3 regions of the Comamonas jiangduensis genome follow, and region 1 is predicted to be linked to each of the others. Evidence: predicted binding sites of a transcription regulator. Region 1 holds the regulator's gene; each other region holds the start of a gene.
The links. The regulator FNR, encoded in region 1, switches genes on or off when oxygen is low (the NO sensors DNR and NnrR bind a similar motif). The targets are predictions, from matches to a motif close to TTGATNNNNATCAA.

Region 1 (4,161 bases):
GTGGCTGGACGCTGGAAAAAATCTGGCGCAAAACCCTCAAACAATTTTTGTGGATTGCCTTGGCGCTGTGGACGGGCTTTACCTTCGTAGGCTACTTTGTGCCTATCCGCGAGTTGGGTGGAGAGTTGCTGGCGCTCCAAGGCGGCTGGCAGATTTTCTGGGTGTTGTTTTACGGTTTTGCGACGTATGGCAATGCGGGCTACATGCGTGAGCAGGTTTGCAAGTACATGTGCCCTTATGCGCGCTTCCAAAGCGCGATGTTTGACAAAGATACATTGGTCGTCAGCTATGACGCCAAGCGTGGTGAAAACCGTGGCCCTCGCAAAAAAGACCTGGATTACAAAGCCCAAGGCTTGGGCGACTGTATCGACTGCAAGTTGTGTGTACAGGTCTGCCCGGTTGGAATCGACATTCGCGATGGTTTGCAGTACGAATGCATCGGTTGTGGCTTGTGTGTGGATGCATGTAACAACGTGATGGACAACATGCACTATCCGCGTGGGTTGATACGCTTGACGACACAAAACGCGGTGAGCCAAGGCTGGACCGGCGCGCAAATTTGGCGCCGTATTGCGCGTCCCCGCGTGCTGATTTACACCATGATTTTGGTAGGTTTGACGTCGGCCATGGTCTTTAGTATGGCGGTGCGAGAGCCCCTCAAGGTTGATGTGATTCGGGATCGTGCATCGTTGGCGCGGATTGTGGCCGGTGGCAAGCTGGAGAATGTCTATCGTTTGCAGGTGATGAATGCTACGGAGCAAGCCCAAACTTATAGCGTTGCTGTGAAGGGGCTGGAGGGCATTGCGATGGCAGAAGGCACTACCGTGGACGTGGACTCCGCCCAAACGCGCGGTGTCGCCGTGCGTGTACAAATTCCGTATGGAACTGCTGAACCTGGTTCACATCCTATTGAGTTTGAAATCACGGCGCAAAGTGGCAAAGGCCATGTGCTTGAAAAATCAGTTTTCTTAGTGCCTCGCTAAGAACGCAGCATTGTTGGTGTGCAAGACTGAGTGCTTGCACACTGCGTTTGATGGAAAGAGAGTGGGTTATGTCTCAGGTAGCAAAAAAGCTGGAAGTGCCATCAGGTCCTTGGTGGAAATATGGCCACGTATGGTTGGTGTTCGCAGGGCCTGCCGTGGTGGTCGTGGCAGGTATTGCGACGGCCATGATTGCCATGAATGGCGCGGATCCCGTTGTGGACAACGATTACTACCAAAAGGGCCTGAATATCAACCAGGAACTGCGCCACATCGAAAAGAGCTTGGCGCCAGCGGGTGCTGCGCGTAACCATGTGACAACCCCCGATGCTGATTTGCCCAATCTGGCACCTAAATAACGGTTTATTTTAAAAAAAGTAGCTGCCTGCGCTTTAAATATGCTGACTTCAAGTGCTTTTAATGCACAAGTCATTGTGAATATTGCGCTGGCAGCTATTATTTTTATTTAGCGTTTGTCCCACGCAGCCTGGTTGGGAATGGTGCTCACAATGTCCACATGATTCACGCAAAGGAGTGCACATGTGGACACGACGTTTAATGTGGATTGTTTGGCCCGCTTTTTTGGCAGCTGGTGTGATGGAAATGCTGGTGTTTGCCGCATTCGACCCGCACGATATGTTGTGGCTGGGGCAAGGGATTGAGCTATCTCGCACGGCGATTTATACCCTGGCCTTTTTTGCTTTTTGGGTGGTTTTTGTGGTTGCTGGATATTTGACGGTTTTGCTGTCTATTTCTGCTTCAGAAGTGAACGCCCAGCCTAGCATGTAACGAAGATAGTGTTGTGGCAGTCGCGGCATAAAAAACCGCCCATAAAAAAACCTCCCAGCGTAGGCTTGGGAGGTTTTTTTATGGGAAAGCCAGAGCGCTTACTTGTTGCACTCGTGCTGGCTGTTGACCAAGCGCTGCAGTGCAGCAGTGTCCAAAATGCGCACGTGGCGCTGTTTCACCTCAACCATGCCTTCTTCCACAAATTTGGAGAAGGTGCGGCTGACTGTTTCAAGCTTCAGGCCCAGGTAGCTGCCAATTTCTTCGCGTGTCATACGTAGCACCAGTTCAGACGAGGAGAAACCGCGTGCATGCAGGCGTTGTACCAAGTTCAGAATAAAAGCAGCCAAGCGCTCTTCGGCACGCATGCTGCCCAGCAGTAGCATGACGCTGTGTTCACGCACAATCTCGCGACTCATGACCTTGTGCACATGGCTTTGCAAGGCCGTCACTTCACGCGAAATTTCTTCCAATCCGTCAAAAGGCATGACGCAGACTTCGGCATCTTCCAGTGCTACGGCATCACAGGTGTGGTGGTCATTGACGATGCCGTCCAGGCCAATGATTTCACCAGCCATCTGGAAGCCAGTCACTTGGTCGCGACCATCCTCTGTGGCCACGCAGGTTTTGAAAAAGCCCGTGCGAATGGCGTACAGCGATGTGAATGCTTCTCCGTTGCGAAACAGTGTTGCTCCGCGTTTGACTTTGCGGCGGGTAGCCACAATGTCATCGATGCGCTGCAACTGTTGCTCATTCAGGCCCATGGGCATGCAGAGTTCACGCAAATTGCAGTTGGAGCAGGTAACTTTGATGGTTGGAGGAGTCATGTACTCGAAAGCCCAAGAGTCTTGTGTAAGAAGATGACTTGTGCAGTTAAAAAATCAGATAAGAGACTATGGGATAGCTCGAAGGAGTAAGGAATGATGTCGCTCAAATTGTGACATTCCTTGTACATCAACCTCTTGATTCACGTCAAGGATAAACGTGGCCGATTGTTGCAAAGTATGGTCATCAAGGAAAAGATTCATTCATGACCGTCGTCACCCCCGAACTCTTGCGTCGTTATGACGTGCCAGGCCCGCGCTACACCTCTTATCCCACTGCGGATAGGTTTGTGGAGGCGTTTGGTGATAGTGACTATATCTTGGCGTTGAAGCAGCGCAAAGTTGCAGCTGCTGTAAACCAGCCGATGTCGCTCTATGTGCACATTCCATTTTGTGACTCCCTGTGTTACTACTGCGCGTGCAACAAGATCATCACTAAGCACCATGAACGTGCTGTGACATACATGCGCTATTTGGAGCGCGAAATTGATTTGCATCTGCAGCACTGTGGTCGTGGGCAGGTTGTGAGCCAGTTCCACGTGGGAGGCGGCACGCCCACTTTCTTGACAGACGATGAGCTGCGTAACCTGTGGCGCATGCTGCGTGAGCGGTTTGTGTTTGAGGCGGCGGGTGAGTACTCGATCGAAGTTGATCCACGCACAGTGACGCGTGAACGCCTGGCAGTGCTCAAAGAAATAGGCTTTAACCGCTTGAGCTTTGGGGTGCAAGACTTTGATCCGGAAGTGCAAAAAGCGGTGCACCGTGAGCAGCCTGCGGAGCAGGTGTTTGATTTGGTGGCTGCTTCGCGCGAACTGGGCTTTCAGTCGGTGAATGTGGATTTGATTTACGGCTTGCCCAAGCAAAATCCCGAATCGTTTGCTCGCACGCTCAAACAGGTGACAGAGTTGCGCCCAGATCGTATTGCGCTGTATGCCTATGCGCACTTGCCAGAGCGCTTCAAGCCACAGCGCCGTATCTTGCAAGCAGACTTGCCATCAGCCCCCGACAAGGTGGGTATGTTGTCTTCTGCCATAGAAAGCTTTATTGAAGCTGGCTACGTTTATGTGGGAATGGATCACTTTGCGTTGCCGGAAGACGCATTGGCGATTGCGAAACGCCAAGGTCGCTTGCACCGTAATTTCCAAGGCTATAGCACGCAGCCAGACTGCGATTTGATCGCCTTGGGCGTTTCCGCGATTGGTCGCGTGGGTGCAACCTACAGCCAAAATGCCAAGACGCTGGAAGAGTATTACGACCTTCTGGATCAAGGGCGGCTGCCTGTTGTCCGTGGGCTCGCGTTGACCCGCGACGATACGATTCGCCGTGCCGTCATCATGACGATCATGTGCCAGGGCGAGCTGTTTTTTGAATCTATCAACAGCGCTTGGCTGATTGATTTCAAGCAGTACTTTGCTGCTGAAATCGAAGCTTTGGCTGCGCAGCAAGACGAAGGTTTGGTAGAAATTACGGACGACTGCCTCACGGTGACTGCCAAGGGCTGGTTCTTTGTGCGCGGCGTAGCCTTGGTCTTTGACCGTTATTTGCAAGCAGACCGCAACAGAGCCAGGTTC
Region 2 (4,161 bases), on a different contig from region 1:
CGCCAAACAGACTCCAGCCCCAGGCACCGCGCAGGCTGATGAGGCAAAACGGCGTGTAGCTGCCCGCAATCATCAGGTAGATGCTCAGGTGGTCACACTTTTGCCAGATGCGTTTGGCCCGCCCCCGCACGCTGTGATAGACGGTGGAGATGGCATACAGCAGCACCAGGGCTGCGCCGTAGATGCTGACGCTGGTGACGGCCTGCGCATCTGCGCGCAAGCTGGTGGTGACGATGAGCCAGGTGGCACCCGTCAGCGCAAGCAGGGCGCCCACCAAGTGCGTCCAAGCGTTAAAGCGTTCGCCGTGATACATGGGCCAGATGGTGGGGCCAAGGCGCTGGATGTGCAAGACGGCATAAGGCAAGCAAAAGTGTCAGCCTAAGCCGGACGCCTTGCCCTTGTGCGCGTGTGGCGGATGTACATCATGGGATGCATGGGGCCATGAAAAAAGCCCGCAGGCAGCGGGCTTGGCCGTGAATTGCTGGCGCATACGCCAACAGAAATTCATGGATTTTTATAGCTTTGATAGCTGCTAACGCTTATCTAGCAAGCGCTAGCGCCATATTGGATGCAAATTTATTACAAAGCAATCGCAATCAAATCGCTTTCCACACTCACGCCGTTGTCCAGGCTGGCGCGCACCACAAAGCCTTCGTCCAGCGCCACCAGTTGGGCGCTTTCCACGTGCAAGCCTTCGTTGACATTCGCACCTTTGAACGAAAAATAACCGCGTACCGGCAGCTCGGCGGCGCATTCCATGTCGATGTGGGCATGTTGCTCATTCAGCCACTGGCGGGCCGATTGCAAGGTGGCGGCCACGGGCTGGCAGTCGGCGGGCACATCGATGTGGGCGGTGCGGGAGGTGTCGTCGGCGCTCAGGCCTTCGAATTCGCCGATGGTGAAAAACGCAACTTCAAAGCTTTGTTGGCTCATGGTGGTTCAGATTTTTGCTATCAAAAAAGATGCATTGTGCGCGCTGTCCCTAAGTCTTGGAGCGCCGCTGGTTTTTGGAAAAAACAAGGTTGGGTAGGCACAAAAAAGCCCGGCTTTGCCGGGCTGAGACAAGGCTCGATAAGCAGCGGGGCGCTGCCGCTTACTGGGGCTGTGCGTGGAAGGCCTTGTTGGCAATCTTCCAGCCCTGTTCGGTTTTGAGCAGCACAAAGTAGTCGGTGAAGGTGACGCTGCCGTGCACCAGCGTGACCTTGGCCATGGCCGAAGTGCCGGTGATGTCCAGCCAGTCAATACTGCGGCGGCGGGTGGATTCGTCCGGGGCTGGCGTGTTGTTGAAACGCTGGCAGTAAAAGTCCAGATCCCACGAGGTCAGCGGGCCTTCGCGCACGCTCTCCAGCCGGGCGGTGGGGAGGAAGGCGGCGCGCATGTGTTCGGCGCTGTCTTCGGCATGGCCGCGCATGTACAGCTCCAGAGGGATGCGTACAGCGTTTTCTTCGGGGTGGTTGGTTAGCATGCAGCGGCTCCTGGTGGTTCTTTGCGGGATGGGCTGCCGCATGCTAGCGGGGGCGGGCGCCAAGATTGCGCATGTTCCAGTCACAGGTGTTTCACAGCGGGGGGGCGCGCGCTGAGGCACCCAAACAAAAGTACCCAAACAAAAGCCCCGGCACAAGGCGCGGGGCTTGAGGCTGCCAGTGTGACCACTGGCGGGAAGCAGCAGACGGTTTAAGCGCCCAGCTTCAAGGTGCCCTTCATGATGAAGGAGTGACCGGGGAAGGAGCAGAAGTAGGTGTAGTCGGTGCCTGCCTTGAGCTTGGCCACGTCGATCACCACTTGGGTGGATTCACCACCGCCGATGACCTTGGTGTGTGCCAGCACGCGGGTGTCGCCAGCCTTCACGTAGTCTGCTGCAGCGCCGGCCTTCATGCCGTCAGCTGCCGTAGCAGTTGCGTCTGCAGCGGTGGTCAGCACCAGGTTGTGGCCCATGGAGGACTTGGGCATCTTGCCCACGTGCTTCAGGGTGACGGTGTAGTTCTTGCACGACTTAGGCACTTCAATGCTCTTCACATTGAATTGCATTTGGTCATTACCTTCTACGGTAATCGCGCAGTCAGCAGCCATGGCGGGGGCAGCGAAGCCACCTGCAGCCAACAAAGCGAATGCCATCAGAGTCTTTTTCATAGCGCAAATCCTTCCGAATGAATCGTGGTGAAGAGTAAGAAATGCTGAACTGCAGCCAATTTTAGAATCGGTCTAACTGTTCAGTTGCCGGATATTGTGATCTTGAATTTTCAGTATTTTGTGAAATTCAAATCATCGAAACGCAGCTTACGTATTTTTTGCATCGGGGCATGATGCGGATCAATAAATCACCCGCATGCCCCAATGGATAACACGTGAAATTATCAAATTAATAGCTGTTGGCACTTATTAATGCTTGGTTTCAAACGTTTTAACTGTTGAAAGTCTTGTTTGATAAGCGCGGGCAGCTATATTTTTTAATATCACCTTATGCCAGTGCGGTCTCTGCCCGGGGTGTGGCAACCGGGGCATTGGCACGCAGCAGTGCCAGTGAATGCACGCGTGCCTGGGCGCGCTGCAGGTCAAAGTGCTTGGCATCAAAGTGGGCCGCTTGTGCCCGCGCCGCTTGGTGGCCCGGGTGTGTGGCATCTTGCAGGGCCGCCAGCAAATCGGCAAAGCCGGCGGGGCCGCCACAGTCTTCGGGCGGGCAGGCGTTGCGCCCCCCCATGCACATGGGCAGGCTGTGCAGCGCAGCAGGGCTGGCAATCGGCGCTACCGATTCCAGCTTGATGCGGTGCAGCCAACCGTCCCCAAAGTCGTACAGATAGCGCACGGCCAGGGCCTGGCCTTGCAGCAACTGGCCCAGGGTGTAGCGGCGTGCATCCATGGTGGGGTCGTCGGGCTGGTCGGCATCGGGCTGACCGTAGCGCTGGCCTGCAATTTCAAACTCGTACAGGTGGCGGTTTTGCCAGCCCATGACGGCCTGGATGGCGCGGTGCAGTTGCGCCAGCGTGATGGATTCAGCCACCACCAAACGGCGCCAGATGGCGGGTTTGGTATCGCACAGTTGAATATGCAGCTGGTAGCTGTTGGGGGTTTTCGGCATGGTTTTTCCTCCCGGTGTCAATCACAAATCTGCAGTGCATGCAGTTATTTCATGTCGGGTTGTAGCGCAGTTGCATGCAGCGCATGGCGTACCAGGGTAAGTACTGGTTCCGCCTGTGCTGGGGTTTAGCCGTGCGGGCTGACACCTTGTGCGATTTGTGCTTGGCATAAAAAAGGCACCCACAGGTGCCTTAAAAAATAACGCTAGATGGCGTGGCCGCTCAGTCCACGCTGGCGCCAGAGGCCTTGACCACAGGGCCGTATTTGGTGCGCTCGGCCGCCATGAAGTCGTCAAACTGCTTGGACGTGGTGGGCACAGGCTCTGCCATCAAGGTGGCAAAACGCTTTTGGGTTTCTGGATCTTTCAGCGCGTCGGAGAAGGCTTTGCTCAGCTTCTCAACCACATCTGCCGGGGTGCCCGCAGGCGCGACCAGGCCCCACCAGGTATCAATGGCAAAGCCCTTGATCTGCTTGGACAGCGCAGGCACGCCAGGCAGCAGGCTGCTTTCGTCGAGGCTGGTGACGGCCAGCGCCTTGAGCTTGCCCGACTTGATGTTGGCAGAAGCGGCAGCCAGGTTGTCGATGTTAAAGTCCACTTCACCGGCCAGCAAAGCCAGCTGGGCGGGGCTGGCGCCGCGATAGGGGATGTGCACGGCCGTAAATTGCATGCCTTGCTTGAACATTTCGCCAGCCAGGTGGCCCGCGCTGCCGTTGCCGCCACTGCCGTAGCTGAGCTTGCCGGGGTGGGCTTTGCCGTAGGCGACCAAATCGGCCACAGAGTTGATCTTCAGCTCTTTGGCGCGCTCGGCGTTGATGACCAGCACGTTGGGCACGCGCACCATTTGGGTCAGGCCGACAAAGTCTTTGCCCGCATCAAAGGGCAGTTTCTTGTAGAGCCAGGGGTTGACGGCGTGGGTGGCCACGGTGGCCAAGCCAATGGTTTTGCCATCGGGGGCCGCCTTGGCGATGGCATCCACGCCAATATTGCCGCCAGCGCCCGCTTTGTTTTCCACAATCACAGTGCCCAGCGTGTCGCGCACACGCTCGGCCAGCACGCGGGAGGTCACGTCCAGCGGACCACCGGGT
Region 3 (4,161 bases), on a different contig from region 1:
TGTAGATAAGGACTCGCAGCGCGTAGTCAGTGAGAGTGGTGAGGCGCATCTTCTTTTAATGGGGTGGTCGCTGAATTGGTATGGGTTTGCCGGGGCGCTGATCAGCCCGGGGGCGTACGAGCCAAGGCACAAATCGCCACAAGTACAAGGCGAACGCTAAAACCCAGCATAGGGCACTGGCATGCAGCCACGGTAGCGGATGGGTGCTGACGCTCAGTGCTGTGAGGCGCAAAACAATGGCGACAGCGACCAAGCCATAGCTGCACACCATGCTGAAATCTGCAACCAGTGCTCTGCCCGTATGTCCAAGCGCTGTGCGCGTAATCATGCCAATGATGAGTGCGCCAAACCCCGCCATCCCCAGCATGTGGATGGGCCATGACAGGCGGGATGTCCAACCCATGGCATAAGCTGCAGCAACCCACAAACCCAGACCAAGTCCGAGGTATCCCAGATAGAGAATCCAGAGTAAAGGAGTGCGCATGACGGACCAAGGCTTCCAAGCGATCACATGCCACAGTGTGATCAGCCCCGCAGCGGCCAAAAACAGGGTTGCCCATTGGTTAAATCCGAATGACCACGTGAGAATTCCCAAAGTGGCTAAGGCAGCTTGCCATTGGCCGCTGCGTGTGTGTCGGTTGAGCGTTAGCTGGGGGAGTGCGCGGCTGGCAAAAAATGGAATAACCCGGCGCGCGATGAGCAAGGCGATCACGGACATACAGAGCATGCCTATGAAGAAGTAATGCATCACGATGACGTACTCAAGCTGCTGCCAGCAAGCGTAGAGATAGGCGGCGTTAGCCGCCGCCATACCCAGCAGCAGCGCAACCAGGATGTAGTTGTGCCGACTTCGACGGGCAAACAAACATCGACCGATTGCAAACGCGGAGACACTCAGAAACAGCAGGTCGGCGATGCTCGCGATACCGAAGGCTGTGGTTCCTGGGAGTAAGAATCCAACTCGTGCTACCGCCCATAGCAAGACAAGGCCACCTAGCGCTGGGCCTTGCAATGGATTCAAGCCTGTCCAGTTGTTGGTAGCAGTCAGTAGAAAGCCCACGGTAATCGCTGCAATAAAGCCCCAGAGCATTTCGTGAGCGTGCCAGAAGACGCCAGCGACTACACCTTGCAGGAGGAATGGAGCAAACACCCATAGCGATACCGCCACTATGGCCCAGAGTGCGCCACAGAGGTACAGCGGCCGAAACCCCAGTTCCAGAAAGGCTTTCAGAGACGGGCGGTGCTGAGGCTGCAGGGAGGACGGTTCCTGGATTTTTAGAAGGCTATTCATTGCAGTTTTTTCAGTAAATACCAAAATTTCATGCAGAGTAGATGTTTCCAAAAATAATATTTGCGTCAATCAATTAATTATTGATGTAAATCAATAATTGAGGTAATTTATTGGTATATAGACTAAAATAATATTTTTTATGTAATTTTGGTTGGGCGATGTTTTTTAATAGAGATTGTTGTTAGAGTGTTTTTAATTGATCTGGAAAACAAGATTTGAATATATATTTGATGTGAATCAATTGAGTGGATTGGCAATATCTCTAAAGTGGTTGCAAGTGTTCTGATCGCTGCGGGTTTGAGTGGATTGAAGTTCTGGCAGAGCATCTGTAACGTAAACCGTCATCCAGAAAGGTGGCTATGCTTGAAAAAAATAATCCCACGGCACGCAAAGAAGAGCTGCGCAGCTTTGCTTTTCTAACGGTAGTGATGGCACCGGTGTTGGCTGGTTTGATCATTGCTGGCTACGGCTTCCTGGTCTGGATCTACCAGATGTTTGCGGGCCCTCCGCATGCCTGAAACCCTGCATCTGATGGTGGATGAACTCCACATTGCCAGTCTGGTGGTTCATACGATGCCGCAAGCGCTTGATCCTGTAGGGCAGGCGCTGGCCAAGATGGACTCCATCCAAGTGCATGGCACCCATCCAGATGGCAAGCTGGTAGTCACCTTGGAAGGGCCTAGTGCGGACTTCATCCTGGATCAGGTGGCGCAAATTCGGTTGGTTGATGGTGTGTTGAACGTCTCACTGGTGTATCAGCACGCAGAACCCCGGCAATTACTTAACGAGGGGGTCTCCAATGACTAGTACCCGTCGCGATTTTGTTCGTCAAACTGCTGCTGCCGCTGCTGGCGCTGTGGCAGGCATTCCCATCCACGCCATCTCTCAGGAGGGCGCAAAAGCAGGTGGTGCCGCCACCATGAAGTGGTCCAAGGCGCCCTGCCGCTTCTGTGGCACCGGCTGCGGCGTGATGGTGGCCGTCAAGGACAACCGGGTGGTGGCGACCCAGGGTGATCCCCAGGCCGAAGTGAATCGGGGCCTCAATTGTGTCAAGGGCTACTTCCTGTCGAAGATCATGTATGGCGAGGACCGTCTGACACGGCCGCTGCTGCGCATGAAAAATGGCAAATACGCCAAAGATGGGGAATTCCAGCACGTGTCATGGGATACCGCGTTCGATGTGATGGCCCAGCAATTCAAGAAGGCGCTCAAGGAAAAGGGGCCGTCCGGCTTGGGCATGTTCGGCTCGGGCCAGTGGACGGTCTGGGAAGGCTATGCCGCATCCAAGCTGTTCAAGGCCGGCTTCCGCTCCAACAATATCGATCCGAATGCGCGCCACTGCATGGCCTCGGCGGTGGCGGGCTTCATGCGCACCTTCGGCATGGACGAGCCTATGGGCTGCTATGACGACATCGAAGCTACGGACACCTTTGTGCTTTGGGGCTCGAACATGGCAGAAATGCATCCTGTGCTCTGGACGCGCGTGACGGATCGCCGTTTGAGCGCACCGAACGTCAAGGTGGCCGTGTTGTCTACCTTTGAGCACCGTTCGTATGAACTCGCGGACATTGAGCTGACCTTCAAGCCGCAGACCGACCTGGCGATCCTGAACTACATTGCCAACCACATCATCACCACAGGGCGTGTGAACCAGGAGTTTGTGGCCAAGCACTGCAATTTCAAATTGGGCAATCCGGACATCGGTTATGGCTTGCGTCCAGAGCATCCTCTGCAAAAAGCTGCCAAAAATGCCGGTGATCCGAATGGTGCCAAGCCCATGACTTATGAGGAGTACGCCAAGTTCGTCTCCACGTACACCTTGGAATACACCACCAAACTGACAGGGGTTCCTGCCAACCGGCTCAAGGAGTTGGCCGAGCTGTACGCAGACCCCAAGCGCAAGGTGGTGTCGTTCTGGACCATGGGCTTCAACCAGCATACGCGCGGCGTTTGGGCCAACAACCTTGTCTACAACATCCACCTGCTCACCGGCAAGATCGCAACCCCGGGCAACAGTCCATTCTCGTTAACTGGTCAGCCTTCGGCATGTGGCACGGCGCGCGAAGTAGGTACGTTCTCGCACCGCTTGCCCGCGGATATGGTGGTTACCAATCCCGAGCACCGCAAGACCGCGGAAAAAATCTGGAAGTTGCCCGAGGGCACCATTCCCGATAAACCCGGCTATCACGCCGTGCAACAGCACCGGATGCTCAAGGATGGCAAGCTCAATGCCTACTGGGTCATGGTGACCAACAACATGCAGGCCTCCGCTAACATGGTGCAAGAAGGCTATCCGGGCTATCGCAATCCGGACAACTTCATTGTGGTGTCGGATGCCTATCCCACCGTCACCGCGACCTCGGCGGACCTGATCCTGCCTACCGCCATGTGGGTGGAAAAGGAGGGTGCCTATGGCAATGCCGAGCGCCGCACGCACTTCTGGCATCAACTGGTCAACGCGCCGGGCGAAGCACGTTCGGACTTGTGGCAACTGATGGAGTTTGCCAAGCGCTTCAAGATCGAGGAGGTGTGGCCTGAGGAACTCCTGGTCAAGGCCCCGCAGTACCGAGGCAAGACCATGTTTGATGTGCTGTACCGCAATGGTCAGGTGGACAAATTCCCCGTGACCGACATGGAGGCAGGGTACAACAACCATGAGGCCGAGTTGTTTGGCTTTTACCCCCAGAAGGGGCTGTTCGAAGAGTACGCAGCGTTCGGGCGTGGTCATGGCCACGATCTGGCGCCGTTCGATGTCTACCACCAGGTGCGTGGCTTGCGCTGGCCTGTCGTCAATGGGCAGGAGACCAAGTGGCGTTACCGCGAGGGGACCGATCCGTATGTGAAGCCGGGGACCGGTTTCGAGTTCTATG

Region 2: azu (azurin) is a predicted target of FNR. The motif match lies at 2,301-2,314, and genes of this name have one in related genera.
Region 3: napE (periplasmic nitrate reductase, NapE protein) is a predicted target of FNR. The motif match lies at 1,372-1,385, and genes of this name have one in related genera.

The regions. Positions count from the first base shown of each region.
Region 1 covers NZ_JARXOV010000002.1:140,584-144,744, forward strand. Annotated here, with positions in the region: gene ccoG (cytochrome c oxidase accessory protein CcoG) at 1-983, shown strand, start outside; gene QEP12_RS02130 (FixH family protein) at 1,052-1,339, shown strand; gene QEP12_RS02135 (hypothetical protein) at 1,578-1,769, shown strand; gene fnr (fumarate/nitrate reduction transcriptional regulator Fnr) at 1,868-2,593, opposite strand; gene hemN (oxygen-independent coproporphyrinogen III oxidase) at 2,797-4,161, shown strand, end outside.
Region 2 covers NZ_JARXOV010000009.1:65,933-70,093, reverse strand. Annotated here, with positions in the region: gene trhA (PAQR family membrane homeostasis protein TrhA) at 1-313, opposite strand, end outside; gene QEP12_RS09020 (hypothetical protein) at 580-933, opposite strand; gene QEP12_RS09015 (nuclear transport factor 2 family protein) at 1,094-1,465, opposite strand; gene azu (azurin) at 1,675-2,130, opposite strand; gene QEP12_RS09005 (plasmid pRiA4b ORF-3 family protein) at 2,459-3,076, opposite strand; gene QEP12_RS09000 (Bug family tripartite tricarboxylate transporter substrate binding protein) at 3,297-4,161, opposite strand, start outside.
Region 3 covers NZ_JARXOV010000009.1:47,036-51,196, reverse strand. Annotated here, with positions in the region: gene QEP12_RS08930 (RrF2 family transcriptional regulator) at 1-49, opposite strand, end outside; gene QEP12_RS08925 (NnrS family protein) at 56-1,291, opposite strand; gene napE (periplasmic nitrate reductase, NapE protein) at 1,651-1,809, shown strand; gene QEP12_RS08915 (chaperone NapD) at 1,802-2,098, shown strand; gene napA (periplasmic nitrate reductase subunit alpha) at 2,091-4,161, shown strand, end outside.